Regions from separate parts of the Streptomyces shaanxiensis genome, predicted to be linked through region 4. Evidence: riboswitches for the same ligand, from Rfam matches in the RefSeq annotation. Region 4 holds a riboswitch; each other region holds the start of a gene.

Region 1 (7,039 bases), on a different contig from region 4:
GGCGTACGCCCGCCGCAGTTGCTCCTCGTCCGCGAGATCGAGCCGTACGCCGCCGAGGTCGGCGCGGTGTCGCAGGTGGGGGGCGGTGGCCTTGAGGGCGACGGGGTAGCCGAGGGTGCGGGCGGCGTCGGCCGCGGCGTCGGGGGTGGGTGCGTGCAGGGCGCGGTGCACCTGGATGCCGTACTTGCCGAGCAGGTCGCAGGTCTCGTCCGTGCCGAGCGTGAGTCCCTGCCCGCGCGTGAGCAACCCGTCGATCAGCTGGGCGGCACCCTTCTCGTCGATGTCCTCGTACTCGGGCACCTTTCCGGGGTCGGCGGCCTCGCGGCGCCACTGGGAGTACCTGACGACCTCGGCGAGGGCACGGACGGCGCGCTCGGCCGCGGGGTAGGCGGGGATGAGGCGTGAGGTGCTCTCGGAGGGGTCCGACTGCTCCGGCGGTGCCTGGGCCGGGAAGTCCAGGGGGCGGAAGGGGTGGGGACGGAACGCGGTTGCGGGCGCCGTCGTGCCCGCCTGTGGTGCGGTACTGGCCGCGGCCGACAGCGCTTCCGCGAGCCCGCCGAGTTCCACGTGCACCACCAGCACCGGCTTTCCCGGCACTCGCTCGGCCGCCGAGCTCAGGGCCTCCGCCAGCTCGGCGTCCCCGGTCGTGGCATCGCCGATCGCCGGTATCGCGGTGACGACGACCGCGTCGCACGTCTCGTCGGCGAGCGCGCGCGACAACGCCGCGTGGAAGTCCGCCGCCGACGCCCCCGTCGTCAGGTCCAGTGGCGGCAGCGGCCGCAGGCCCTCGGAGAGGCACGCGTCGTAGGTCAGCAGCCCCAGCGACTCGGAGTTGCCCAGGATCGCCACCCGCGGTCCGGTCGGCAGCGGCTGGCGGGCGAGCAGCAGCCCCGCGTCCACCAGCTCGGTGATCGTGTCCACCCGGATCACGCCGGCCTGCCGCAGCAGCGCGGACACCGTGGTGTGCGGCAGCCGCGTGGCCCGGACGGCGTGCCCCTGCGGCGCCGCGCCACCGTGCCGCGCGCCCTGCACCACGACCAGCGGCTTCGCCGCTGCCGTACGCCGGGCGAGGCGGGTGAACTTGCGTGGGTTGCCGATGGACTCGAGGTACATCAGGACGACATCGGTGTCCGGGTCGTCGTACCAGTACTGAAGGACGTCGTTGCCGGACACGTCGGCCCGGTTGCCGGACGAGACGAAGGTCGACACGCCCGTGTCCCCGGTCACACCGCCGCCGCGCCGGTGCAGCCGGGACAGCAGCGCGATCCCGATCGCGCCGGACTGAGCGAACAGACCGATCCGGCCCGGGCGGGGCATCTCGGGTGCCAGTGAGGCGTTCAGCCGTACGTCGGCCGAGGTGTTGATGATCCCGAAGGCGTTCGGCCCGATGATGCGCATGCCGTACGCGCGCGCGTGCCGTACGAGTTCGCGCTGCCGCTCGCGCCCGTCGGGCCCGCTCTCGGCGTACCCGGCGGAGACCACGACCAGTCCCTGCACGCCGTGCTCGCCGCACTCGGCGACCACCTCGGGGACGTACTCGGCGGGCACGGCGACCACCGCGAGGTCGACATGCTCCCCGATGTCCCCCACGGAGCGGTGCGCGGGCACTCCGTCGAGCTCCTTGAGGTCCGCCGGGAACGCCCTGTTCACGGCGTACAGCCGCCCCGTGAACCCGGCGTCCCTGATGTTGCCCAGGACACCGCGGCCCACCCCGCCGGGCGTGCGGCCGGCGCCGATGACGGCGACGGAGCCGGGCACCAGGAGCCGCCGCACGGAGCGGGCCTCGGCGCGCTGCTCGCGCGCGTACTGCACGGCGAGCGAGCGGTCGGTCGGCTCCAGGTCGAACTCCAGGCGGACGACGCCGTCCTCGAAGCTGCGCTTCTGGGTGTATCCGGCGTCCGTGAACACCTTGATCATCTTGGTGTTGGCGGGCAGCACCTCGGCGGCGAACCGGCGGATGTCACGCTCGCGCGCGACCGCGCCGATGTGTTCGAGCAGGGCGGATGCGACGCCGCGCCCCTGGTGGGCGTCCTGGACCAGGAAGGCGACCTCGGCCTCGTCGGCGGGTGCCGACGCGGGCATTCCGTCGGCGCCGATCCGATCGTAGCGTACGGTTGCGATGAACTCGCCGCCCACCGTGGCCGCGAGTCCCACCCGGTCCACAAAGTCGTGGTGCGTGAAGCGGTGGACGTCCTTCGCGGACAGTCGCGGGTAGGGCGCGAAGAAGCGGTAGTACTTCGACTCGTCCGACACCTGCTCGTAGAAGCTGACCAGGCGCTCGGCGTCATCAACGGTGATGGGGCGGATGCGCGCGGTGCCGCCGTCGCGCAGCACCACGTCGGCTTCCCAGTGGGCGGGGTACTCGTGCCGGTCCGAGGCGCTCTGCATGGGGCCCAGAGTACGGCTCGCGTACGACAACGGCGCGAGGCAGTCTGTGGAGGACGTATGTCGGGTCGAGGCCGCGACCCGACGGTCACCTCAGGAGGAGCGTTTTGTCCCTCCCGGCATGCTTCACGGGTGTGGGAAACTGGTCTAGACAACCCTGAACACCGAAGGGCAGCATCACATGGCTGAGCGCCGCGTCAACGTCGGCTGGGCCGAGGGTCTTCACGCCCGCCCCGCTTCCATCTTCGTCCGGGCCGCCACGGCCGCAGGTATCCCGGTGACGATCGCCAAGGCCGACGGCAACCCCGTCAACGCGGCCTCCATGCTGGCTGTTCTGGGCCTGGGCGCCCAGGGCGGCGAGGAGATCGTCCTCGCCTCCGAGGCCGAGGGTGCGGACGCCGCCCTCGACCGCCTCGCGAAGCTGGTCTCCGAGGGCCTCGAGGAGCTGCCCGAGACGGTCTAATACCGTCTGAAGGATCTCCGCACATGCGGTGAAGCCGCGTCGGTCTTTCCGGCCGACGCGGCTTCGCTGTTTTCGGGCAGGCACCACGGGAATTACCTGCGCACCTGAAAAAGGGCAGCGGAAATTACCCGCCACCGAATTACTCCTCTTTGTATACGGCGCCCTTGTTAATGCCGCAGGCTCGGCATGTTTACGGGATGTTGCGAATTCCTCACGCGCTCCGCGCGGTCGCCGCCGGAGCCGAACCGCAGCCGGTGCACGGACAGCGAGCGCTCGGTGTGCAGCGCCGTGATCGCGCGGGCGCGTTCGCCGTCGCCGCGCGCCACCGCGTCCACGATCGCGCCGTGCTCGGTCCAGGACTCCACGGGGTTGACCGGCGACTCCACGGCGTACATCCAGGCGATCTTGTGGCGCAGCTGGGTCAGCATCGAGGTCAGGGCGGGGCTGCCGGAGGCCTGGGCCAGCGTCTCGTGGAACCAGCCACCCAGGGAGCGCAGGTCCTCGCTGTTTCCCCGCCTGGCCCGCTCCTGGCCCAGCCTGACCAGGCCGCGCAGCACCTTGAGATGGGCCTCGGTGCGCCGCTGGGCGGCCCGGGAGGCGCCGAGCGGCTCCAGCAGGGTGCGCATCTCCAGCAGGTCGGCGGCCTCCTGCTCGGTCGGTTCGGCGACGCACGCGCCCGCGTGCCGCCGGGTCACCACGAAGCCCTCCGCCTCCAGGGTGCGCAGGGCCTCCCGGACGGGGACGCGGGAGACGCCGTAGCGGCGCGCGAGGAGTTCCTCGGTGAGCCGGCCGCCACGCTCGTAGACACCGGCGACGATGTCGTCCCGGATCGCCGTGCACACCGAATGCGCCGGAATACGCATGACCGACCTCCGCCTTAATCCCCGTGAAACGTCGACGAATGACGTGTGTTCAGTGACTCTATTGCAACCGGCCGGAATTTCCGACGGCGGGCCGGAATCCATGGATATTTTTTGGACAGCGGGTCGTGCGAAACGCCGAAAGCCCCGGCTGGGGGAGCCGGGGCTTCGGGAGCGGAGTGTCTGTCGTCAGACGATCACGGGGGCAGCGGCGAGCGCGGCACGCGTGCGTGGAAGGCGTCGGACGATCACGGGGTGGTGAGCGTCGTACGCGCGCGTGGCAGGTGTCAGAGGTTCACGCCGTGCGAGCGGAGGTAGGCGACGGGGTCGATGTCGGAGCCGTACTCCGCCGTCGTGCGGGCCTCGAAGTGCAGATGCGGTCCGGTGACGTTGCCGGTGGCGCCGGACAGGCCGATCTGCTGGCCCGGGGTGACCGTCTGGCCGACCGAGACGCCGATGGACGACAGGTGGCCGTACTGGGTGTACGTGCCGTCGTTCATCTTGATCACGACCTGGTTGCCGTACGCCCCGCCCCAGCCGGCCTCCACGACGGTGCCGGAGGCGACCGCGTGGACGGAGGTGCCGCTGGCGGCGTGGAAGTCGACGCCCGTGTGGCTGCCGGAGGACCAGACGGCGCCGCCGGCCTTGTAGCCCGTGGAGACGTACGAGCCGGAGATCGGGGAGACGTAGGACAGCAGGCGCTTGCGCTCGGCCTCGCGGGCAGCGCGCTCCTTGGCCTCGCGCTCCCTCTCGGCCTTCTCGGCCGCCTTCTTGCGCGCGGCCTCCTGGGCGGCCTTCTTCAGGGCCGCGGCCTCCTTGGCGGCCTGCTCCTGAGCGGCGGCCTGGGCGTCGATCTGGTCGGCGATCGAGTTGTCGACGCTGATCACGGGGATGAGGCCAGTCTGTTCGGCGGCAGGTTCCGCGGCGAGCGCGGGGGCGGCCAGGGTGCCTATGACGCCGGTGGCGGTGAGGGCGGCGACGCCGGCCGCACGGGCGGTGGAGCGCTCGATCCGGCTGGGACGACGGTGCTTCCCGGTGGGACGATTCGCCCCGGTGGCGCAGCTGAACGCCATGAAGTGGCTGGTCCTTTCCTTCCTTCTCGCCTACCGGGTTAGCTGACGGGTTCGGAGCAGGAAGGTCTCCTACGGGCCCCCTCGCCTTCGCGCGGGCGTCCGATTCACCCCAGGGACTACGGTGGGTCCCCGGCTCCCCTGGCTCGCGCCGTACGGGGACTCGGCGATGACTGTCCGGTGCCGCGGGCGCGGCGCACTGCCTGACGGACAGCCCGGAAGACGCTAAGCGGGACGTCTTTCAATCCCCAAACGGATCCCGGCTTTTGTAGCGCATCCCACAGGCCAGACAGGCAACCTCTCCCCCAATTCGGGCATAAGGGGGCCCTGGTGACTCATTCGTCACCAGGGCCCCCACCGCGCGTGGCGGGTGCAGCCGTCTACTCGGCCGCCACCACGGTGACTTCGCCGATACCGAGGGCCTCGACGGGCTCCCGGATCGCTGCCGCGTCACCGACGAGGATCGTCACCAGGCGGTCCGCCGGGAAGGCGCTCACGGCCGCGGCGGTGGCCTCGACCGTGCCGGTGGCGGCGAGCTGCTGGTACAGCGTGCCCTGGTAGTCGTCGGGCAGGTGCTGCTCGACCTGGTCGGCCAGTGTGCCCGCCACGGACGCGGCGGTCTCGAACTTCAGGGGCGCGACACCGACGAGGTTCTGCACGGCGAAGTCCCGCTCGGCGTCGGTGAGGCCCTCGGCCGCGACGCCCCGCAGCACCGTCCAGAGGTCCTGCAGCGCGGGACCGGTGTTCGGGGTGTCGACGGAGCCGCTGATGGCCAGCATGGCCGCGCCCGTGCCGTCCGGGGCGGAGCGCAGGACCTGCCCGAACGCGCGCACACCGTAGGTGTAGCCCTTCTCCTCGCGCAGGACCTTGTCCAGCCGGGAGGTGAGGGTGCCGCCGAGGCAGTACGTGCCGAGCACCTGCGCGGGCCACACGCGGTCGTGCCGGTCTGCGCCGATCCGCCCGATCAGCAGCTGCGTCTGGACGGAGCCGGGGCGGTCCACGATGACGACACGGCCGGTGTCGTCCGCGGTGACCGGCGGGACGGGCCGCGGCTCGGCCGAGGAGCCGGTCCAGGCGCCGAGGGTGTCACCGAGCAGGGCGTCGAGGTCCACGCCGGTGAGGTCGCCGACGACCACGACGGTGGAGGTGGCCGGGCGGACATGCCGCTCGTAGAAGGCGCGTACGCCCGCGGAGTCGATGCCCTCGACCGTCTCCTCGGTGCCCTGGCGCGGACGGGACATGCGCGAGGTCGCCGGGAACAGCTCCTTGGAGAGCTCCTTGGCGGCCCGGCGCGAGGGGTTGGCCATCTCGTGCGGGATCTCGTCGAGGCGGTTGCGCACCAGGCGCTCGACCTCGGCGTCGTCGAACGCGGGCGCCCTGAGGGCGTCGGCGAGCAGGCCGAGCGCCTTGGGCAGACGGGAGACGGGCACTTCCAGGCTGACGCGGACGCCGGGGTGGTCGGCGTACGCGTCGAGCGTGGCGCCGCAGCGCTCCAGCTCGGCGGCGAACTCCTCGGCGGTGTGCTTGTCCGTGCCCTCGGAGAAGGCGCGCGCCATGATCGTGGCGATGCCGTCGAGGCCCTTCGGCTCGGCGTCCAGGGGCGTGTCCAGGAGCACCTCGACGGCGATGACCTGCTGGCCGGGGCGGTGGCAGCGCAGGACCGTCAGGCCGTTGTCCAGCTTGCCGCGCTCGGGCGCCGGGAACGCCCAGGGCCGGGCCTCGCCGGCCTGAGGCTGCGGGTGGAACTCCATGCTGGCGAGCTCGGTCACTGCGCCGACTCCTCGTTCTCGTCGGTGGTCCCGGCGGGTCCGGCCCCGTCGGCTTCCAGGTCCTCGGCCTCGCCGGCGACCGGCTCGTACACGAGCACCGCGCGGTTGTCGGGTCGCAGGCGGGCCTTGGCGACCGCCTGGACCTCCTCGGCGGTGACGTCGAGGACGCGCTGTACGGCGGTGAACGCGAGCTGCGGGTCGCCGAACAGGACGGCGTACCGGCACAGTTCGTCGGCGCGGCCCGCGACGGTGCCGAGCCGGTCCAGCCACTCGCGCTCCAGCTGGGCCTGTGCGCGCTCCATCTCCTCGGCGGTGGGGCCGTCCGCCGCGAAGCGGGCGAGCTCCTCGTCGACGGCCGCCTCGATGACGGGGACCTCGACGTCGCCGGAGGTCTTCACGTCCAGCCAGCCCAGGGAGGGCGCCCCGGCCAGGCGCAGCAGGCCGAAGCCGGCCGCCACGGCCGTACGGTCACGTCGTACGAGCCGGTTGTAG
Region 2 (7,039 bases), on a different contig from region 4:
GCTCGACGGGCTGCGCGTCTACTTCCCCGACCCCTGGCCCAAGAAGCGGCACCACAAGCGGCGTCTCATCCAGCCCGAGTTCCTCAGCCTCGCCGCGACCCGGCTGAAGCCCGGTGCCCTGGTGCACTGCGCCACCGACTGGGAGCCGTACGCCGAACAGATGCTCGAAGTTCTGACCGGTCACCCCGACTTCGAGAACACCCGAGCCGACGGCGGTTTCGCGCCCCGTCCGGACTTCCGGCCGCTGACCCGTTTCGAGGGACAGGGGTTGGACAAGGGTCATGTGGTGAACGACCTGCTCTTCCGCCGCGTACAGCCGTAGGAGCAGCGGGAGGAGCAGCCGGAACGAAGACCGGGAAGAGAAACAGCACCGACAGCAAACCCCCCTCGGGCGCCGGAGCCCCTCGCGCGGCTGCGGGTGGCGCCCCTGTCTCGTTAGGGTCAATGCCGTGGCCACCAGTCCCCCGTACCCGACGTACCCCACCGGTCCCGCCGGCGGGACACTGCGGCACGCGCACTGGTGGCAGAAGCGGTGGGTGCGTTACGGCGCGCTGAGCACGCTGCTCGCGCTCTCCGGGCTGGTCATCCTCGCCCTGGTGCGTGAGCAGACCGGCACCGAGGGGTTCCTGGTCGGGCTCGGGCTCGCCGTTCTTCCCGTGCCGCTGCTCGTCGCCGCCTTCCGCTGGCTGGACCGGGTCGAGCCGGGCCCCTGGCGCAATCTGCTGTTCTCCTTCGCGTGGGGCGCGTTCGCGGCGGCGCTCATAGCGATCATCGCCAACAGCTTCGCGACCCGATGGATAGCCACGGCGACCGCCGATCCGTCCCACGCGGACACGCTGGGCGCCACCGTCATAGCGCCCGTCGTGGAGGAAACGGCCAAAGCGGCCGCCGTCCTGCTCGTCTTTCTCTTCCGCCGACGTGACTTCACCGGGATCGTCGACGGCGTGGTGATAGCCGGCGTCACCGCCACCGGCTTCGCCTTCACCGAGAACATCCTCTACCTCGGCACCGCCTTCGGTACCGACCAGCTCTCCGGCGACCGCGGCATCGCCTCCGTCACGGCGGCGACCTTCTTCGTCCGCGTCATCATGTCGCCCTTCGCGCACCCCCTCTTCACGGTCCTCACCGGCATCGGCTTCGGCATCGCCGCGCTCTCGGGCCCGCGACAGCATGTGCGCCGCGTTCTCCTCCCGCTCTCCGGGCTCCTGCTCGCCATGGGCATGCACGCCCTGTGGAACGGCTCGTCGGCCTTCGGCGAGTTCGGGTTCTTCGCCGTGTACGCCGCCTTCATGGTGCCCACGTTCGGGCTGCTGACCTGGCTGGTGATCTGGACCCGGCAGCGCGAACTGCGGACCGTGCGCGAGGAACTGCCCGCGTACGTCGTCGCCGGGTGGCTGGCCCCGGGCGATCCCTTCGCGCTCGGCTCGATGCGTGCGCGGCGGGTGGCCCGGCAGTACGCGCGACGGCGTGGGGGGCGGGCGGCGGCCCGGGCGGTGGCGCAGTACGAGGCGTACGCCACATCACTGGCGTTCCTGCGGCACCGGGGGCGGCGCGGGCGGGCCGGCGCGGACTTCGTCGTACGGGAACAGGAGCTGTTGCACGAGCTGTGGGGGCGGCGGGGGTTCGCTCGGCCGGCACTGGAGCATGCGGTCGCCGCGCAGCCTCGGCCTGCGTACGGGTATGGGTACGGATACGGGGCGCCGGGTCAGTGGCAACCGTACGGACAGGGGCACACCGCCAGATACGGGCCGACGCAGGGTGCCACGTACGGGCCGACACAGGGCGCCCCCTACGGGCCGACGGCGCCGTATCCCGCGTACAACCCGTATCGGACGTAGCACGGGTCTGCCCGACCACCAGGACGGAGAGCCGAGATGGTGCGCGTGAACGGCGGCCGCCACTCCCCGAGCGCCTCCCGGCCCCGGCCTGCCCGCGAGCCGGACAAGGGCCGGACAAGGACGGTGCGGACGGTCGTCCTGTGGCTGCTGGCGCTGGCCGCCGTCGCGTTCACCCTCACAGTCGTCTGGGGCTTCATCAGGCTCGACGACGACCTCGACAACCCCGAGGGCGGATTCTCGGGCTGGCAGTGCGCGGGCCAGTCCGGCACCTGCGATCCCTGAAAAACCGTGAGCCCGGCCTCCTGTGAGGAAGGCCGGGCCGCACGGTCAATGTCCCTGCACCCATCAATGTCCCTGCGCGATCAACGTCCCTGTGCAATCGGGAGATCGCCCCTCAGGACGTGAGTCTCTAGTCCCTCAGGGCGTGAGCCCCTTGCCGCGCAGCCACGCCAGCGGGTCGATGCCGCTCGTGCTGCCGTCGGGGTGCACCTCGAGGTGCAGGTGGGCTCCGGTCACGTTGCCGGTGGCGCCCACGCGGCCGATGACGTCGCCGGTGTTGACCTTCTGGCCGACGCTGACGCTGATCGAGGACTGGTGCGCGAACCACACTTCGGTGCCGTCGTCGAGGGTGAGCACCGTCTTGTAGCCGTACGACCCGTCCCAGCCGGCGAACGTGATGGTGCCGGAGTGCACGGCCTTGATCAGCGTGCCGGACGGCGCGGCGAAGTCGAGGCCGGTGTGGTAGCCGGAGGACCAGTAGGCGCCGGCCTGACCGAAGGTCGAGGTGATGGTGTACGAGGAGGTCGGCAGCGTGTACTGCTTGGCCAGCTCGGCGAGGCGCTCGGCCTCGGCCTTCTTGCGGGCCTCTTCCTCGGCGGCGGCCTTCGCGGCGGCGGCCTTCTCCTTGGCCTCCTGCTCCGCCTTGGCGGCCGCTGCGGCGGCCTCCTTCTCGGCGGCGGCGATCGCCTCGGCGGCGGCCTTGCTGTCGACCTGGTCCTGCTGCTGCTCGACCTGGGCGATGATCCGGGCCCGCAGCGCCTCACCGGCGTCGCCGGTGCCCTGCTTGGTCTCCTCGGTCGCGGCGCCCATGGTGCTGAGGGCCGTCCCGGTGTCCTCGGCGGCCGCGGAGGAGTCGTCGTCGGATATCAGGGGCAGGTCGGGCATGGTGATCGCGACCGGCGGCTTGCCGCTCTGCGCGCTGGCCATGCCGCCCGCGCCGACGGCGGCTATGACGCCGACGCCGAGAACCGTGGAGCTGCGGGCGAGTCCCCCGCCCCGCTGCTTGGCTACGCGGTGCCTGCCACGTACGGGACGAATGGACTCCGCGGTGGGGTTCCACTCCTCGAACGGGCCCTCGTCGGTGCGGTAGCGGTCGTAGCCGAAGGTGTCGTTGCTGCGCTGACTCGGCACGAACGGGGCTTGCGTAGCAGGCCTGTTGGACGCCACGTGGGCGTGCTCCTTTCCTTCCTTCTCGCCTACCGGGTTAGCTGACGGGTTCGGAGCAGGAAGGTCTCCTACGCGCGTATACCAACCGTGACTTCACGGTGGAATCCGCGCGATTCACCCCAGGGTGGTGGTTCCCCGGCTCCCTTGCGGGACTCGGCGCGTGCGCACGGAGCCGTCTCTTGTGACGGCTGGGACGACCGCGCTGCGTTATCGAACGTTAATAGACCCGGGGTGCGGATTCCAAGCTGTTCCACTTGATCATTAACGAATTTCGCCCGGACTTACAGGTCACGAGCGGTCCAAATCGGGCGAGTTGGCCGAGGCTCAGGCACCACACAGGTATTGACGGTATGTCAGTTGTTATGCGGAGGGCGGTCGCCCGATCACCCTTGGTGAGAAGGATCAAGGGCGGGTCACGGACGCCGTACGGCGATGAGCGCCATGTCGTCCGCCATCCCGCCCCCGGAGTGCCGGCGCACGTCCGCCGCCAGCACACCGAGCAACTCGGCCGGTGCGCGGCGCGCGTTGGCCCGTCCCGCGAGCCCCGCCTCCGGGTCGTAGAACTGCCCCTCGGCATCCCGCGCCTCGGACAGGCCGTCGGTGTGGAGCAGCAGCGTGGCCTCGCTCGGGAAGTCGGCCTCCTCGGAGGACTCGATCCCCTCGCTGCGCGTGCGCTCGCGGGCCAGCGCCCGCTCCAGTCGCTGGGCGACCGCCTCCAGCGTGGCCTCCTGCTCGGCGGCCTCGCGAAAGGCCCCGATGACGACGGCGACGGCCCCCACCGCCCCCATGCCCTTGCCGCGCACGTCCCCCACGATGATCCGCACGCCGTGCGGGCTGTCCTGCACGGCGTACAGGTCGCCGCCGATGGAGGCGCCCTCCTGCGCCGCCTCGTACCGCGCCGCGATCTGGAAGCCGCCGATCCGCTCGGTGGGTTCCGGCAGGACCGCGCGCTGGGCCGCCTCGGCGATCTCGCGGGCGGAGGCGAGGCGCTCGTCGCTGCGGCGGACGAGGAGGTTGATGAGGACGGCGAGCACGGAGACGACCACCACGGTGACCAGCTCGGTGATCACCTCCGCCCGGGGCAGGCCGCCGCGCAGGATGCGGAGCGCGAGCAGGACGAGGACGGCGGTGACGCCCGTGAGGATCGTGCCGTGCTGCGAGTAGAGCGGAGCGGTGAAGAAGGGGGCGCCGGTGAAGTCGGTTGGCGTCACGTAGTCGTACACGCTCCCGGCCCCGATCAACAGGGCCGGGAGCAGCCGGACGAACCGGCGTGCGTACGAGATCCGCCGTTCCTCCACCTGACCAGCGTTGCCGAAGTGGGGGTGGGGGGCGAGCGGGGAGGGCCGACCGGACGAGCGGGCGGACACCGGTCACGAGAGAAACACTCAGGGCCGGAACTGACTGATCAGTTCCGGCCCTGAGTCTTCAGTAGCGGGGACAGGATTTGAACCTGCGACCTCTGGGTTATGAGCCCAGCGAGCTACCGAGCTGCTCCACCCCGCGGCGATGACTTAACAGTACCCCATCCGCAGGACCGAAAGCACACGGCTTTCCCTCGACGCCGCTGATGAGAGCCGGATCACTCAGTTCGGCAGGTGCCCGTTCGGTGCCTTCGCCCGGTCCTCGTACTCCGGCAGGACCACCACCCGCACACCCTCCCCCGCCAGCATTCCGCTCCCGTCGGCCCCCGCCACGAACGTGTCCGGCTCCCGCCAGGCCGTCACCACCCGCCGGACCCCGGCCGCCAGGATCAGCCGCGCGCATGGCACGGGACGGGAGGCGCGGCGGGTGCACGGCTCCAGGCTGCTGTACACCGTCGCGGACGCCAGTCGCGGATCCCCCGGCGCGATCTTCGCGAGCGCTGCCTCCTCCGCGTGCACCGCGGGATCGCCGCCCTCCCGGGAGTACCCGCGCGCCAGCTCGGTCCCGTCGGCGGCCACCACCACGGCCCCCACGCTGAACGCCGTCTCCGACGGAGGGCACTGCGTCGCCAGCTCGCACGCCAGCGCCAGCCAGTGCCGGTCCGCCGCGGCGGGCAGGTCACCGGTGCCGGGCGCCGTCGGCTCGTAGCGCATCAGCACGACGTCCTCGATGCGCCGGGTCTCCAGCAGGCGCAGCCGCCCGGCCTGGTACCCGCCCGGCCCGAACAGCCGGGGCGCGTCCGCGTCGCCGACGAACAGCGGCGCCAGCACCAGCTGCAGCTCGTCCGCCAGCCCCTGCTGGAGCAGCTGCGTGTGGATCGTGCCGCCGCCCTCCACCATCAGCCGCTCGACGCCGCGTACCTCGCGCAGGTGCGTCAGCAGGCCCCGCCAGTCCAGCTCCGCGCCCAGCGCGACGACGTCCGCCGCGACCGGCGTCCGCTGCAGCCGCTCGGCGCCCTTCTCCGTCGTATAGACGACTTTCTCGCCGCCCGTGTGCCAGAAGTTCGCCGTCGGGTCCAGCTCGCCGGACGCGCTGACCGTGACCTTCAGCGGATACTCCGGCTTTCCCGCCGCCAGCCGCGCGGCCCGCCGCTCGGCCGAGTTCACCAGCAGTCGCGGGTTGTCGGCCCGGATCGTGCCGGCGCCGATGAGGATCGCGTCCACGGAGGCCCGTACCTCGTCGACCCGGTCGAAGTCGGCCGGGCTGGACAGGAGCAGGCGTTCGGGGGTGGTGTCGTCGAGGTAGCCGTCCAGGGAGACGGCGGCGGACAGCAGGACGTAGGGGTACGACGGCATCGGCGCGCTCTCCGGCTCGGCGGTCTCGGGCTTGGTTAAAGTTTGAAACAAACCTACACTGGCAGCATGACGACCCGCTGGCTCACCCCCGAGGAGCAACGCGCCTGGCGCGCGTACATCGGCGCCGCCCTCCTCGTCGAGGACGCGCTCGACCGGCAGCTCCAGCAGGAGGCCGGCATGCCGCACATGTACTACTCCATCCTCTCCACCCTGTCCGAGTCCCCGGAACGCCGCCTGAGGATGACCGATCTCGCGGAACGGCTGAAGATCACCCGCAGCCGGCTGACATACGCCGTGACCCGCCTGGAGAAGGACGGCCTGGTGCGGCGCGAGGACTGTCGCTGGGACAAGCGGGGCAGCGTGGCGATCCTCACCGACGAGGGGATGCGGGTCCTGGAGGGCGCGGCGCCGGGCCATGTCGAGACCGTACGGTCACTGCTCTTCGACCGGCTGACCCCGGAGCAGGTCGGGCAGCTGGAGGAGATCTTCACGGCGGTCGGCGAGGGGTTCCAGGGGGGCACCGCACAGGCCACCGGGGACGACGTGCCGTGGCGACGGCGCTCCTCCAAGTCCTGTTCGTGATCTGTCGGCCCTGTTCGTGATCTGTGCGACAAACCCATGAAGCGTTCCTGAAGTTGTTGCTTCAAATTTAAAGCATGGGGTAGTGTCCTGATCCGAGGAGCTGCTTCAAATCTGAAGCAGACGGCCCATGTACGGAACCCGGAGAACCCGCATGCCCGACTTCACCGCCGCCGCCACCCAGCGCGCCCGTGTCCGGGTCCCGCTGCGCTTCCAGGACGGCTACCGCGCCGACGCCGAACTGGTCACCTTCCACGGCCTCGCCGACGGTCAGGAACACGTCGCCGTCGTCCTCGGCGACCCGGCCCCCGGCACCACCCCGCTGGTCCGCCTCCACTCCGAGTGCCTGACCGGCGACGTCTTCGGCTCGGCCCGCTGCGACTGCGGCCCCCAGCTGCGGGAGGCCGTCGAGCGCATCGCCGAGCGCGGCGGCGTGCTGCTGTACCTGCGCCAGGAGGG
Region 3 (7,039 bases), on a different contig from region 4:
GCATCGTCACTCAGATCGGAGTCCAGCAGCTCGCACAGCGCGATGTCCTCCGCCAGCCCCAACCGCTCGGCCCGCTCCCGCAACCGCAGCACCGGCAGCGTGGGGATCCCCTCCCGGAGATCCGTCCCCGGCGTCTTCCCGGACTCGTGGGAGTCGCTCGCGATGTCCAGCACGTCATCCGCCAGCTGGAAGGCGACCCCCAGCCGCTCCCCGTACTGGGTCAGCACATCGACCATCGTCTCGTCGGCGCCCGACATCATCGCGCCGAAGCGGCACGACACCGCCACCAGCGACCCGGTCTTCCCGCTCAGCACATCCAGGTAGTGCTCAACAGGGTCCCGCCCGTCCTGCGGCCCCGCCGTCTCCAGGATCTGCCCGGTCACCAGCCGCTCGAACGCCTCGGCCTGCACGCGCACCGCCTCGGGCCCGAGGTCGGCGAGGATGTGCGAGGCCCGCGCGAACAGAAAGTCACCGGTCAGTACGGCGACCGAGTTCCCCCAGCGGGTGTTCGCGCTCTCGACGCCCCGCCGCACGGCCGCCTCGTCCATCACGTCGTCGTGGTACAGCGTCGCCAGATGGGTCAGCTCCACCACCACGGCCGACGGCACGACACCCGGCGCATACGGGTCCCCGAACTGGGCAGCGAGCATCACAAGCAACGGCCGGAACCGCTTTCCACCCGCTCGCACCAGATGCTGGGCGGCCTCGGTGATGAAGGGGACCTCACTCTTGGTGGCTTCGAGCAATCCCTCCTCGACAGCCGCCAATCCGGCCTGGACATCGGCTTCCAGAGCCTGGTCCCGCACGCTCAGCCCGAACGGCCCGACGACGGTCACGAGGGGTCTCCTGTCTGCTGGTGTCTACTGGCGGTTACACGGTTTGTCGATAGGTCGCTGCCATCACTCAAGTCAGCGTATCCGGTCACGTTTCGATCACCGATGCCGCCCACCCGTCCACCACGGGCGGTATCGGATCACGACCGGTATGTTTTTGATCACCTGATAAGGCCGGATATCTATCGACCTATAGGGAAGTAGCGGCCCGTGTCCCGAACCGACGTCGAGATCGAGCCCGACAGCGGGCCACCGCCCCGCGACGACCACGCCTTCTTCGGCCAGCCCAGAGGCCTGCTCACCCTTTCCGGCCTCGAGGTGTGGGAACGCTTCTCGTTCCTCGGCATGCAGGCCATCCTCGTGCTGTACTTCGCCGACGCGGTCTCGTCCGGCGGTATGGGCATGTCGGCCGGCACCGCCGCGTCCGTCTCCGCCGCCTACGGCACCCTCGTCTACCTGGTCTCCGTCGCCGGCGGCTGGCTCGCCGACCGCATCCTCGGCTCGTACCGCGCAGTCCTGTGGGGCGGCATCCTGATCGCCTGCGGCCACTACGCCATGGCGGTGCCGACGGCCGGCATGACCTGGGTGGGCCTCGGCCTGATCAGCGCGGGCACGGGACTGCTCAAGCCGAACGTGGCCACCATGGTCGGCAAGCTCTACCGCACCGACGACGATCGCCGGGACGCCGGCTTCGCGCTCTACTACATGGCGATCAACATCGGCGCCTTCGCGGGCCCGCTGATCACCGGCTGGCTCGGCGACCACAAGGGCTGGCACTGGGGTTTCTCGGCGGCCGCGATCGGCATGACGTTCGGCCTGGTCCAGTACGTCGCAGGCCGTCGGCACCTGGCCGGACGGAAGCACACCGCCGAATTCGCGCTGGCCCCCGACCCCATGCGCCGGGCGATCCGGCTGATCGTCGCGGGCCTCGTCGTCGCCGCAGCGGTCGCCGTCCTCCTCGCCGCCGCCGGCTGGCTCACCATGGACCGCTTCGTCGACCTGCTCACCCTCGTCTCGGTGATCGCCCCGGTCGTCTACTTCGCGGTGATGTTCGCCAGCCCGCGGGTGACCCCCGAGGAACGCGGCCGCCTCCGCCCGTACATCGTCCTCTTCCTCGCCTCGACGGTCTTCAACTTCATCCTCTTCCAGGCGTACTCGACGATGATGCTGCTGGCCTCGACGAACGCCGAGACGGCGATCCTCGGCTTCGACTTCCCGGCCGGCTGGTACGCCTCCGCCCTCGGCGCCTTCGAGGTCGCCCTCGCCCCCGTCGTCGCCGCGCTGTGGGTCCGTATGGGGCACCGCCAGCCGCACGCATCCAACAAGATCGCCATCGGGGTCGTCCTCGGTGGCCTGTCCTTCCTGCTGATGGCGCTGCCGACCTCGGGACACTCCTCCGACGGCTACCTCATGTCCGTCTGGTGGATCGTGGGTTCGTACCTGCTGCTCGGCCTCGGCGACGTCCTTCTGGAGACATCCGGCATGTCGGCCACGACCAAGCTCGCCCCGGCCGCCTTCGCCAGCCAGACGATGTCCCTCTGGTTCCTCTCCCTCGCCCTCGCCAACGGCATCCAGGCCCAGACGGTGAAGCTCTACGACGACGTCTCCAAGCCCGCCTACTTCGGCGTCAACGGCGCGATCGCGGTGGCCGCCGGGCTGGCCGTCATGGCCGCGGGGCCCTGGCTGCGCCGCACGATGCACCCGGTGCACTGACCTGACGGGGGACCCGCTCATGCACATCCGTACGTCCTTCCCCTACGAGACGACTCACGAGGACCTCTGGATCCCGCTCCCGGACGGAACCTTGCTGTACGCGCGCGTGTGGCGCCCGCTGACCGACGAGCCCGTACCGGCACTCCTGGAATACCTGCCGTACCGCCTTTCCGACTGGACCGCACCCCGCGACCACCAGCGCCACCCCTGGTACGCCGGCCACGGCTACGCCTCCGTGCGCGTGGACATCCGCGGGCACGGCAACAGCGCGGGCACGCCCACGGACGAGTACTCGGCGACGGAACTGGCCGACGGCGTCGAGGTCGTCAACTGGCTGGCGGCCCAACCCTGGTGCAACGGCAGGGTCGGCATGTTCGGCATCTCCTGGGGCGGCTTCAACTCCCTCCAGATCGCGGCCCTCGCGCCCGAGCCGCTCAAAGCGATCGTCACGGTCTGCTCCACGGACGATCGCTATGACAACGACGTGCACTACCTGGGAGGTTCCGTCCTCGCGGTAGACATGCACGCCTGGGCGGCGACGATGCTCGCCTTCGTCTCCCGGCCGCCGGACCCGCGGTACGTCGGCGAGGCGTGGCGCGGCATGTGGCTGGAGCGGCTGGAGTCCGTGGCCCCGTTCATCCACACCTGGCTGAACCACCAGACCCGCGACGACTACTGGCGCCACGGCAGCGTCTGCGAGGACTACGGCGCGATCGACGCCGCCGTCCTGGCGGTGGGCGGCTGGCACGACCCGTACCGCGACACGGTCCTGCGCCTCGTCGAGCACCTGCCCGCCGACCGCGTCCGCGGCCTGATCGGCCCCTGGTCCCACCAGTACCCCGACCGCGGCCTGCCCCCGGGCCCGGCGATCGGCTTCCTCCAGGAGACGCTGCGCTGGTGGGACCACTGGCTGAAGGGCGAGGACACCGGCGTCATGTCCGATCCCCTGCTGCGCGCGTACGTCAGCGACTCGCACCGTCCGGCCACGGTGTACGCCGAGCTGCCCGGCCGCTGGGTCGGCGAGCCGGCCTGGCCCTCTCCCCACGTGCGCGGCATGACGTACGCCTTCCAGGGCGCCCCCGTCCTGGTCCGCTCCCCCATGCACACCGGCCTCGACGCCGGCCGCTTCTTCCCCTTCGGCAACGACGCCGACCTGCCGCCCGACCAGCGCGAGGAGGACGGGCGATCGGCGTGCTTCGAGTTCGAAGTGGGTGAGGAGAGCTGGGTGTTGGGGCGGCCGAAGGTGCGGCTGCGGCTGACGTCGGAGGTGCCGCGCGGGCAGGTCGTCGCCCGGCTCTGCGACGTGGCGCCCGACGGCTCCTCGACGCTGGTCACCCGGGGCGTGCTGAACCTGTCGGCGCGCCACGGCCCAAGCCGTACGGTGCCGTGGGAGCCCGGTGCCACCGAGGACGTGACCTTCGAGCTGAACGGCATCGGCCATGTCTTCCCGCCCGGCCACCGCATCCGCCTCGCCGTCTCCTCCGCGTACTGGCCGTGGATCTGGCCCCAGCCCGACTCGTCGGCGGGCTTCACCCTGGAACCGGCGGGGAGCTCCCTGGAACTTCCGGTACGCGCGCGTGCGTTGGACGAGGCAGCGATCGTCTTCGAGGAACCGGAGCAGGCGGAGCCGCTCGGCGTGAACACCCCCATCACGCTGGACGAGCCGCGCCCCGAGCGGCTCGTCGTACGGGACGTTGCCAAGGGTGAGTGGCGCCTGGAGGTCGACCCCCGATACGGCGGCACGCGCGTGTACCCCGACGGTCTGGAGTTCACCGAGGACGCGCTGGAGACGTACACGATCAACGAGTCGGATCCCCTCTCGGCCCGCACCCGCTCGGACTGGTCGATCCGCCTGCACCGCCCGGAGCTCGCCTGGGAGGCGACGGTGCGCACGCGCTCGGAGATCAGCTGCGACGGGAAGGACTTCGTCACCTCCGACGAGGTGATCTGCATGGAGGGCCAAGAGGTACTTTTCCACCGGACATGGGAGAAACGGACTCCACGGACAGCCGGTTAAGCGCGAGTTGGAGCCATTGCCCGATTTGCCGCTCTTGTGGATGTCAGTGAGTTGAGTCACGCGGACGGTGTCACCCGCCCGACCCGGCGCCCCGCGTCCCTCCTTGCGCCAAGCGCAAGTTGAGGATTGGCAACCGCAAAGGATCAAGCGCCCCATACACACCAGACCATGGTCAACCGGCACGACGGGGGCCAGGGCACTTGTTCCGGGCATGTGCTCTCGCATACGTTCCCGCTCGTCGGGCGGACGCCTAATCCTGCCGCCGCCCGAGTCACCCACCCACGCACTCACACACGCACGGCAGGAGCGGGGGACCCAGGTAAGTCGCCGCACCGGACGCCTTGATGGCGCACCGGCGCGGCTCGGGGTGAAGTCGCGCAGCCACACGACGGCGCGACCGGGCACCTCCCCGCCCGAACCCGACAGCTCACCTCGCAGGCGTCGGAGAGGAACAGCGCCATGGCCCGAGGCAAGCACCGCCGCCCCCGCACCAACCCGCTCACCCGCAACGTCGTCGTCGCCGGAACCGGCACCGTCGCCCTCGCCCTCCCGCTCCTGAGCGCGACGACGGCGAGCGCCGCCGAGCCGGCCCAGGCCTCCGCCCCGGCGAAGGTCGGGTCGGTCACGTACACCACGAAGAAGGGCGACTCGCTCTACGGCATCGCGGACCGGTACGACGCCCAGGGCGGCTGGCGGCAGCTCTACAAGGACAACCGCAAGGCCATCGGCGACAACCCTCGGCTGATCCACCCGGGCCTCGACCTGAAGGTCCGGGCGACGAAGAAGGCGAGCACGGCGAGCAACACGGCCGACAAGGCGTCCGCGCCCGCCAAGAAGTCCTCCGTCGCCCAGGCCACCCAGGCCTCCGTGAAGAACTACCCGAACAACCTCGACGGCTGGATCCGCAATGCGCTGGACATCATGGCGCAAAACGGAATTCCCGGATCGTACGAGGGCATTCACCGCAACATCCTGCGCGAGTCGTCCGGCAACCCGTCGGCCATCAACAACTGGGACTCCAACGCCGCCGCGGGCACCCCGTCCAAGGGCCTCCTGCAGGTCATCGACCCGACCTTCGCCACGTACCACGTGCCGGGGACGGTGTACGACCCCTTCGACCCGGTCGCGAACATCGTGGCCGCGTGCAACTACGCGGCCGCGCGGTACGGCTCGATCGACAACGTGAACGGCCCTTACTAGACAAAAGGCATCATTGGCCGAGGAACGATTCCTACGGGATGAATTCGGCCAAGATGCCCGTGAACAGTCTCTCGAGGACGACGGCGATGCCGTCGTCCTCGTTCGACAGGGTGATCTCGTCGGCGACCGCCTTGAGTTCGGGGTGCGCGTTGGCCATCGCGACCCCGCGGGCGGCCCAGTCGAACATGGGGATGTCGTTGGGCATGTCCCCGAAGGCGATGGTCTCGTGCGCTCCCAGGCCCAGATGCTCCGCCGCGAGCGCGAGACCGGTCGCCTTGGTGATGCCGCATGGCTGGAGTTCGACGGTCCCGGGCCCCGACATCGTGACCGTGGCGAGGGAGCCGACCACCGACCGCGCCGTCGCCGCCAACTCGTCGTCCGAGAGGCTGGGATGGCGCAGCAGCACCTTGCTGATCGGCTCACACCACAGGTCGTCGCGATGCTGGACGCGTACGGCGGGCAGGGTCGGGTGGGGCATCAGATACCCGGGCTCGATGAGCGTGAGGCCGTCGACGCCGTCCTGGTCGACGGCCGCGTACACCTGCCCCACCTCCGCCTCGATCTTGCCGAGCGCGGTCTCCGCCAACTCCCGGTCCAGGGTGACCGACCACAGCAGGCGGTCCGCGCCGGCGTCGTACAACTGCGCGCCCTGTCCGCACACCGCGAGCCCCGTGCTGCCCAGGGTGTCGAGGAGCGGCCGCACTCTGGGCGCCGGCCGTCCCGTCACGACGAGGTGCTGCGCACCGGCCGCCGCCACCAGCGCGAGCGCGTCGATGGACCGGTCCGAGAGCGTGTCGTCGCCTCGGAGCAGCGTCCCGTCCAGGTCAGTGGCGATGAGTGAATATGCGATAGGTGCGGCCATGATCAGAGAATACGGACAGGAGGCCTCATCGACTCGACGCGAACCGGACGGCTGCTGTGTTCACATGTGTTGACACCTGTTCCGGTTGCGGTTGCGGTTCCGCTTCTGCCTCCGGTCCTTTCCCTTGTTCCGCCTCCGGATGACAACTGCCTTCCGCTTGTGGCGATTTCACCCCCACGTGGTGCCCGCGGGCTCCTTGATGGTGGTGTTGACGCGGTTGAACATGTTGGTGACGGCGATGGTGAGGATCAGCGCCGACAGCTCCTTCTCGTCGAAGTGGTCGGCGACTTCGTCCCACAGCGCGTCCGGCACCGACTCGTGCGAACGGTCCGCGAGCCTCGTCATCGCCTCGGTCAGCTGCAGCGCGGCGCGCTCGGCGTCGGTGAACCAGGGCGCGTCGCGCCAGGCGGAGAC
Region 4 (7,039 bases):
ACGCTGCGTTACGTCACCTGTGACGTGGAGACGATCTGCCTGGGCCAGGCCGGTTCGGCCGCCGCGGTGCTGCTCGCGTCGGGCACCGAGGGCAAGCGGTTCGCGCTGCCGGGGGCCCGGGTGGTGATCCATCAGCCAGGACTGCCCGAGCCGATCGAGGGCCAGGCAAGCGATCTGGCCATCCAGGCCGACGAACTGACGCGCACTCGGATCCGCCTGGAGGAGATGCTCGCCCGGCACACCGGCCGCAGCCGTGAGCAGGTGAGCGAGGACATCGAGCGGGACAAGATCCTGAGCGCCCAGGAGGCGCTGGAGTACGGGCTGGTGGACCGGATCATCCCCAGCCGCAAGGCCACCCTCGCCCCGCCCACGGGGAGGTGATCGGCCGGTGCTCCCACCCGAATTGCCGCCGCTGCCCGCGCTGACCCGTGCGGAAGGGGAGTTGATCGACCGTTACCTCGACGTGGTCGACCTGCTCGGCCGTATCAACCCGGCGCAGCACGGCGACACCTACCGCGGACTGCGTGCCGCCCAGGCGCTGGTCAGCAAGGCGGCCGAGCTCCGGGACGCGCTGGCGCTGATGCATCAGCGCGGTGAGACGGAGCTGCACGCTCCTACGCTGGCGCGTGCGCTGCGTGTGCTGGACGGAGAGCGCCGCACGGCTCGTGTCACGGTTCCGCCGCGCTCCGACAGTTGACGGCACGTACGGACCGGATCCGGACTCCTCGGCCCACCGCCGGGGCGTCCGGGACGGCGTTGAAACGGACCAAACGGCGTACCCCCTTTCGGCGTAGTCGCCGGTACTTTTGTACGCCCGCCGAGCTTGCGCAACAGGTATGACCGCAAGGCGGAATGAAAGGCTCCGCCGCTGGTCCGAGGCTCGTCGGGCAGCTGACGCCCGCCCGGACACGAGGGCGTCCACCCGAACGGGTGAGTGGTGAGTAACCCCACAAATCCCCGATTCCGTTGGGCATTTCGCTCATCCGTGCGTCAAGATCCCTGTCTGACGACAAGCCCCCGCCACAGCGGCGGGGCGGTCCGGGCGGACGCCGAGTCCTGCCGCCGCCCGGATGACCGGTCGACAGGAGTGGATCGGCAGGAGTGGAGGACCCAAGCAAGACGGGTCGCCGGAGCGGACGTTCGTTCGAGCCGAGCAGCCCTTGGGGTGAAGCCGTGGCAACGCGGCCGGGCAACTTCGCCAGCCCGAATCCGACAGGTCATCCTTCACAGGCGGCTGACGAAGGGTTGCGCATGACTGCGCTCAATCGTGTCCCGTCGCTCATGGTCCGGGCCGGTACGGCCTCGGCTCTCACCCTGGCCGCAGTGGGCGGCACCGTGGTCGCCCCCGGCTTCGCCTCCGAGGCCGAAGCCGCGACGCCGGCGACGAAGGCACTTCAGGTCGCGGCCTCGAAGAAGGGCTCCCCGTACAAGTGGGGCGCCGTCGGGCCGAACAGGTTCGACTGCTCCGGGCTCACGCTGTACTCGTACAAGAAGGCGGGCAAGAAGCTCCCCCGTACGGCGTCCCAGCAGTACAACAAGACCCGCCACATCTCCGCCGGCAACCGCAAGGCCGGAGACCTGGTGTTCTTCCACTCGGGGTCGAACGTCTACCACGTCGGCATCTACGCCGGGAAGGGAAAGATCTGGCACTCCCCGAAGAGCGGGGACGTCGTGAGACTGCAGAAGATCTGGACCAAGAGCGTCTGGTACGGCCGGGTCAAGTGACCTCCCCGGAGGCGGTGGCGGCGGCCTGACACGCCGTCACCGCCCCCGGGGCCCCTGCACCTCAGAGGGCCGACAGCGGCCCGGCGAGGAGCGCCACGCCGAAGGCGGTCAGCGCGGCGCCGGTGACGAGCGTGACCGCGCGGGCGGCCCGCGGCCGGCGCAGCCACCTGCCCAGCCGGTCCACCAGCAGGGCGACGACCTGGAACCACACCGTCGCGATCGCCAGGACGATCAGAGCGAGCAGCAGCGTCCGGGGCATCGCCGGAGCGCCCGCGGGCACGAACTGCGGCAGCACGCTGAGGAAGGTGAGGGACGCCTTCGGGTTGAGGGCGTTGGTCACGAAGCCCTGCCGCAGCGGTCGGGCGGTGGAGTCCTCACGTGGGTCGGCCACGTCGGTGTGCCGCTGCCGCAGCGTCTGGACGCCCAGGTACAGCACATAGACGCCGCCCACCACCTGGAGCGCCCGGAACAGCGCCGGCACGGCGGCCAGAACGGCGGCGACTCCCACCACCGCCAGCGTCACATGGACCAGCAGCCCCGCCCCGATCCCGAGCGCACAGGCGATGCCGGCCCGGCGCGAGACGAGGGCGTTGCGTACGACGACGGTGAAGTCGGCCCCGGGCATGGCGACCAGGCCGGCGGAGACCCCGGTGAAGGCGATGAGCTGAGCGTCCATGCCGCCAGCGTGCCGTGCGGGAGCCTTCAGCAGGTATGTCGAATATTCTGGGGATCCCTAAAGCGTTTGTTAAGGCAGCCCAGGTCAAGGCTGTCATAGGCGGACAGTCACCGGCAGACAGGGAGCCCGCATGTACGACCCGACCCGCCTCGCCGCCCTGGTGGCGGTCGCGGAGGCGGGTTCGATCACCCGGGCCGCCGAACGGCTCGGGTACACCACACCGGCGCTCTCCCAGCAGCTGGCCAAGCTGGAGCGCGAGGCGGGCACCGCCCTGCTGATCCGGCACCACCGCGGGGCGCGGCTGACGGGTGCGGGCGAGCTGCTGGTGGCCCGGGCGCGGCGGGTGCTCGACGAACTGGAGCGGGCCCGGCAGGAACTGGCTCGGCTGACCGGCCTGTCGGGCGGGACGCTCCGGCTGGGCACCTTCCAGACCGCCGGCATCCATCTGCTGCCGCCCGCCCTCAGCGCCTTCCGCCGGGCGCATCCGGACGTGGAGCTGACGGTCGCCGACTACGAACCGTCGGCCGGTGTCTCCGCCGTCGCGGCCGGGGAGGTCGATCTGGCCCTCACCCACGCCTACGAGCCCGGCGACCCGGTCCCGCTCCCGTCCGCCGTCGGCATCGAGCCGATCCTCGTCGAGGAGCTGGTCCTGGTCTCCGCTCCGGGCCACGCCCTGACCAGCGGGACGGCACGTCTGCCGCTGACCGAGCTCGCCGGGCAGCCCCTGATCAGCATGGCGCCGGACGCTCCGGCACGGCGCGGCGTCGAGGCCCTGCTGGCCCGGTCCGGGGCCACGCCCTCGGTACTGGTCCCGACGCCGGGCTACCTCCTGGTGTGCGCGCTGGCCAGTGCGGGGCTCGGGGTTGCGGTCGTACCGGAGATGGTGGCGCGTACGTCGGTCACGCCGGTCGGGGTGCGGGCGCTGGAGGGCGGGCGCCTGCGCCGTACGGTCTCGGTCGCCTTCCGCAGCGACGAGACGGCACCTGCGGCGGACGCCTTCCGAGCGCTGCTGCGCGGCACGTTCGGCCGGGCCCGGCAGACCTGAGCGGGCTTGGCGGCATCATCTGCGGTTCCGCAGCCCCCCAAGGGGCGCGGGGCTGAGTCGATATGCGGCTCCGCCGCATGGGCGCGACCAGCCACCACGAACCCGCAGACGAAACTCAACCCGTTCCGCGCAACCAGCGGAGCGCTACGGCTGGCCGGCCGCCTGCACCGGCGCCGCCGCCGGCACGATCCACGGCAGCTCGATGGATACGGTCTTGCCGCCCTCCCGCGTGGGCCGCACCCTCAGCTTGCCGCCGCACTCAGCGGTCAGCCAGCGGATGATGACCAGGCCTCGGCCGTTGTCCTGCTGGACGGCGGCCGGCAGGCGTTTGGGGAACCGCGGGTGGCTGTCGGTCACCCCGATGCGCAGGTGTTCGTCACGGTCGAGCTCGATGTCCACCCGGAAGGTGGGTGACTGCCCCAGGGTGTGCTGTACGGCGTTGGTGGTGAGTTCGGACACGATCAGCCGGATGGTCTCGGCCGCTTCGGTCTCCGGTGGCAGTCCCCACTCCGCGAGGGTGGAGACCACGTAGGCCCGGGCCGCGGAGACCGAGGCGGGATCGCTCGGCAGAGTGACGGATGCTTCCAGGTGATCTGCCATGGCGACGTCGTCCCTTTCCCAACGGGACCGCAGTCCGACACGGAGCGGATGGTTCGAGTACGGTCCCGGACTGGTGCTTCGTCGCCAGACTGCCATTACCAGGGCCGTCAGGGTGCCGATCCACCAAGATATGCATATATCTGTCGCTCGAAGCGGTGAACTCTGCGACGGCAGACCGTATTTGGGCGGCCCGGTTGGAGTAAGGAGTTGCCCATGCAGCATGGCCCCGCGGTACGCCGCCGGAAACTGGGCGCGGAACTGCGTGCGTTGCGCACCAGTGCCGGGCTCACCAGTGGTGAGGCGGCCCGGCTGGTGGGCTGGCACCAGTCCAAGGTGAGCCGGATCGAAACCGGCGCCAGCGGGGTGAAACCGGCCGATGTGCGGTTACTGCTCGACGCGTACGGCGTACGGGACACCCAACTACGGGAGCTGCTCCTGGTGTTGGCGGGATCCGACGAGGGTGGCGACCGGCACCACTGGTGGCATGCGTACCGCGGAGTGCTGCCGCCGACGTACCGGGATTTCATCAGCCTGGAGTCCCAGGCGAGCGCGATGCGCACGCTGGAGACCTCCGTGGTGCCCGGGCTGCTGCAGACGCCCGAGTACGCCCGGGCGGTGACCCGGGCCGCGGTGAGCGGACTCGCCGACGAACCCGGCGCCGCCGACGAACGGCTCGACGCACTGGTCGCGGTCCGTCTGGCCAGGCAGGACGTGCTGCACGCCGATCCGCCGCTGCAACTGAGCGCGGTGCTCGACGAGGCGGTGCTGCACCGGGAGATCGGCGGGCCCGAGGTGATGGCGCGGCAACTGGGGCAGCTGGTGGTGGCGGCGCGTCTGCCCCAAGTCAGGCTGCAGATCCTGCCGTTCAAGGCCGGTGAACATATCGGCATCACCGGGCCTTTCGTTATCTTCTCATTTTCGAGCACTTCTGATCTGGATGTGGTTGTTCTCGACCACTTGACGAGTAGCCTCTACCTCGAACGGAAAGAAGACCTCCGGGCTTACACGGAGGCCTTCAACGCCCTTCGGATCCACGCCCTTTCGCCCGAGGAATCGCTGGATTACATCGCCGCGCTAGCCGGCGGCGCGTAAGGAGGCACCATGACCGCACTGCCTCGGAATGTCACCTCAAGCACCGCTCTGACCGGTGCGCGATGGCTGCGCAGCAGCTACAGCACGGGAGCCAACAACTGCGTCGAGACGGCACGGACGTGCTCCGGTCCCTGGATCGGACTGCTCGCCGTGCGCGACTCCAAGGACCCGGCCGGGCCCGCGCTGCTCTTCTCCCCCGAGAGCTGGGCGGGGTTCACGGCCGCGTTCCAGTCCTGACAGCCCCTACTTCTGTTCAGTCCCGGATTCTGATCAGTCCCGATCGGATCTGATCAGTTCCGCCTGATGCGAGGGCAGGGCCGTGTCACGCCGACTCATGGTCGTGTCTCGCGGATCACCTGTACAGCGCGTTCGATCTGCCCCTCGGTGAGGTCCGCGCGGGCGGTCAGCCTCAGCCGTGAGATGCCGTCGGGGACGGAAGGAGGACGGAAGCAGCCCACGGCGAGGCCCGCCGCCCGGCACTCGGCCGCCCAGCGCACGGCCCCCTCCGGGGACGGCGCGCGCACGGAGACGACCGCGGCGTCCGGACGTACCGCTTCCAGACCCGCGGCGGTCAGGCGTGCGTGGAGTTCGCGTGCCACCGCGCGCGCCCGCGCCGCCCGCTCCGGCTCGCGTCGCAGCAACCGCAGTGCCGCCAGGGCCGCGCCCGTCGCCGCGGGGGCGAGACCGGTGTCGAAGATGAACGTCCGGGCCGCGTTGACCAGGTGGTCGATCACCCGGGCGGGGCCGAGGACGGCGCCGCCCTGGCTGCCGAGCGACTTGGACAGCGTGACCGTCACGACGACGTCGCCGGCTCCCGCCAGCCCCACCGCCTGCGGGGCGCCGCGGCCGCCGTCGCCGAGCACGCCCAGCCCGTGCGCGTCGTCCACGACCAGCCCGGCCCCGTGCTCCCGGCACGCCTCGGCGAGCCCCGCGAGCGGTGCGGCGTCGCCGTCGACCGAGAAGACGGTGTCGGACACGACGACGGCGGGACCGTCATGCGTCTGGAGCGCCTTGCGCACGGCGTCCGGTTCGGCGTGCGCGACGACCTGGGTCGTACCGCGCGCCAGTCGGCAGCCGTCGATCAGCGAGGCGTGGTTGCCGGCGTCCGAGACGATCAGCGAGCCGTGCGGCGCCAGCGCGGTGACCGCCGCGAGGTTGGCCGCATAGCCGGAGGAGAAGACCAGCGCCGCCTCGAAGCCGCAGAAGTCGGCCAGCTCGCGCTCCAGCTCGGCATGCAGTTCGGTCGTGCCCGTGACGAGCCGGGACCCGGTCGCGCCGCCGCCCCACGCCTGCGCGGCCCGCGCCGCGCCCTCGGTGACCTCGGCGTGGCGGGCCAGGCCCAGGTAGTCGTTGCTCGCCAGGTCGAGGAGCGGCGAGTCGGCGGAGCGGGGGCGCAGCGTCCGTACGAGTCCGGCGCGGCGGCGCAGCTCCGCCTGCTCGTCGATCCAGCCGAACGCCATGGCTCCTCCGGGCTTTTGTAGGCAGTGCACAGACATTAGCCGCACGATCCGCCACCCACGGTGTGGCAATACCCACACATCGAAGTGACAGGGTTGTCCGAAGTCTCCTTGGCTCGGAGCCCCTCCGTACGTCAGGATCAGCTCCCATGGACCTGCTGAACACGCTGGTGGACAAGGGGCTTCGGCGCGAGCTGCCGACCCGCGAGGAAGCCTTGGCCGTCCTCGCCACTTCCGACGACGACCTGCTCGATGTGGTGACCGCGGCCGGAAAGGTGCGCCGGCACTGGTTCGGCCGACGGGTGAAACTCAACTATCTCGTCAACCTCAAGTCGGGCCTGTGCCCGGAGGACTGCTCCTACTGCTCCCAGCGGCTCGGCTCCACCGCCGGCATCCTCAAGTACACCTGGCTCAAGCCCGACGAGGCCTCCCAGGCCGCGGCCG

The links. Region 4 has a riboswitch for cyclic di-AMP ahead of ABD932_RS13450 (C40 family peptidase). Riboswitches for the same ligand answer to the same signal wherever they lie in the genome.
Region 1: linked by a shared signal. The riboswitch ahead of ABD932_RS02755 (M23 family metallopeptidase) and the one ahead of ABD932_RS13450 (C40 family peptidase) in region 4 are both predicted to bind cyclic di-AMP.
Region 2: linked by a shared signal. The riboswitch ahead of ABD932_RS40450 (M23 family metallopeptidase) and the one ahead of ABD932_RS13450 (C40 family peptidase) in region 4 are both predicted to bind cyclic di-AMP.
Region 3: linked by a shared signal. The riboswitch ahead of ABD932_RS23670 (transglycosylase SLT domain-containing protein) and the one ahead of ABD932_RS13450 (C40 family peptidase) in region 4 are both predicted to bind cyclic di-AMP.

What each region holds. Positions count from the first base shown of each region.
Region 1 is NZ_BAAAZY010000003.1:122,941-129,979, reverse strand. Features, by position in the region: gene ABD932_RS02770 (bifunctional acetate--CoA ligase family protein/GNAT family N-acetyltransferase) at 1-2,388, opposite strand, end outside; gene ABD932_RS02765 (HPr family phosphocarrier protein) at 2,567-2,848, shown strand; gene ABD932_RS02760 (GntR family transcriptional regulator) at 3,016-3,711, opposite strand; gene ABD932_RS02755 (M23 family metallopeptidase) at 3,996-4,781, opposite strand; cyclic di-AMP (ydaO/yuaA leader) riboswitch at 4,795-4,957, opposite strand; gene ABD932_RS02750 (M16 family metallopeptidase) at 5,159-6,547, opposite strand; gene ABD932_RS02745 (M16 family metallopeptidase) at 6,544-7,039, opposite strand, start outside.
Region 2 is NZ_BAAAZY010000029.1:62,788-69,826, reverse strand. Features, by position in the region: gene trmB (tRNA (guanosine(46)-N7)-methyltransferase TrmB) at 1-322, shown strand, start outside; gene ABD932_RS40460 (PrsW family intramembrane metalloprotease) at 450-1,838, shown strand; gene ABD932_RS40455 (hypothetical protein) at 1,875-2,120, shown strand; gene ABD932_RS40450 (M23 family metallopeptidase) at 2,256-3,284, opposite strand; cyclic di-AMP (ydaO/yuaA leader) riboswitch at 3,296-3,453, opposite strand; gene ABD932_RS40445 (PP2C family protein-serine/threonine phosphatase) at 3,698-4,582, opposite strand; tRNA gene ABD932_RS40440 (tRNA-Met) at 4,714-4,787, opposite strand; gene ABD932_RS40435 (dihydrofolate reductase family protein) at 4,868-6,001, opposite strand; gene ABD932_RS40430 (MarR family winged helix-turn-helix transcriptional regulator) at 6,068-6,583, shown strand; gene ABD932_RS40425 (GTP cyclohydrolase II) at 6,735-7,039, shown strand, end outside.
Region 3 is NZ_BAAAZY010000012.1:141,770-148,808, reverse strand. Features, by position in the region: gene ABD932_RS23685 (polyprenyl synthetase family protein) at 1-836, opposite strand, end outside; gene ABD932_RS23680 (peptide MFS transporter) at 1,044-2,546, shown strand; gene ABD932_RS23675 (CocE/NonD family hydrolase) at 2,566-4,563, shown strand; cyclic di-AMP (ydaO/yuaA leader) riboswitch at 4,879-5,017, shown strand; gene ABD932_RS23670 (transglycosylase SLT domain-containing protein) at 5,023-5,763, shown strand; gene ABD932_RS23665 (HAD family hydrolase) at 5,795-6,625, opposite strand; gene ABD932_RS23660 (carboxymuconolactone decarboxylase family protein) at 6,794-7,039, opposite strand, start outside.
Region 4 is NZ_BAAAZY010000009.1:82,528-89,566, reverse strand. Features, by position in the region: gene ABD932_RS13460 (ATP-dependent Clp protease proteolytic subunit) at 1-381, shown strand, start outside; gene ABD932_RS13455 (hypothetical protein) at 389-697, shown strand; cyclic di-AMP (ydaO/yuaA leader) riboswitch at 1,116-1,248, shown strand; gene ABD932_RS13450 (C40 family peptidase) at 1,252-1,725, shown strand; gene ABD932_RS13445 (LysE family translocator) at 1,787-2,401, opposite strand; gene ABD932_RS13440 (LysR family transcriptional regulator) at 2,532-3,446, shown strand; gene ABD932_RS13435 (ATP-binding protein) at 3,591-4,046, opposite strand; gene ABD932_RS13430 (helix-turn-helix domain-containing protein) at 4,260-5,138, shown strand; gene ABD932_RS13425 (DUF397 domain-containing protein) at 5,148-5,375, shown strand; gene ABD932_RS13420 (8-amino-7-oxononanoate synthase) at 5,471-6,598, opposite strand; gene bioB (biotin synthase BioB) at 6,745-7,039, shown strand, end outside.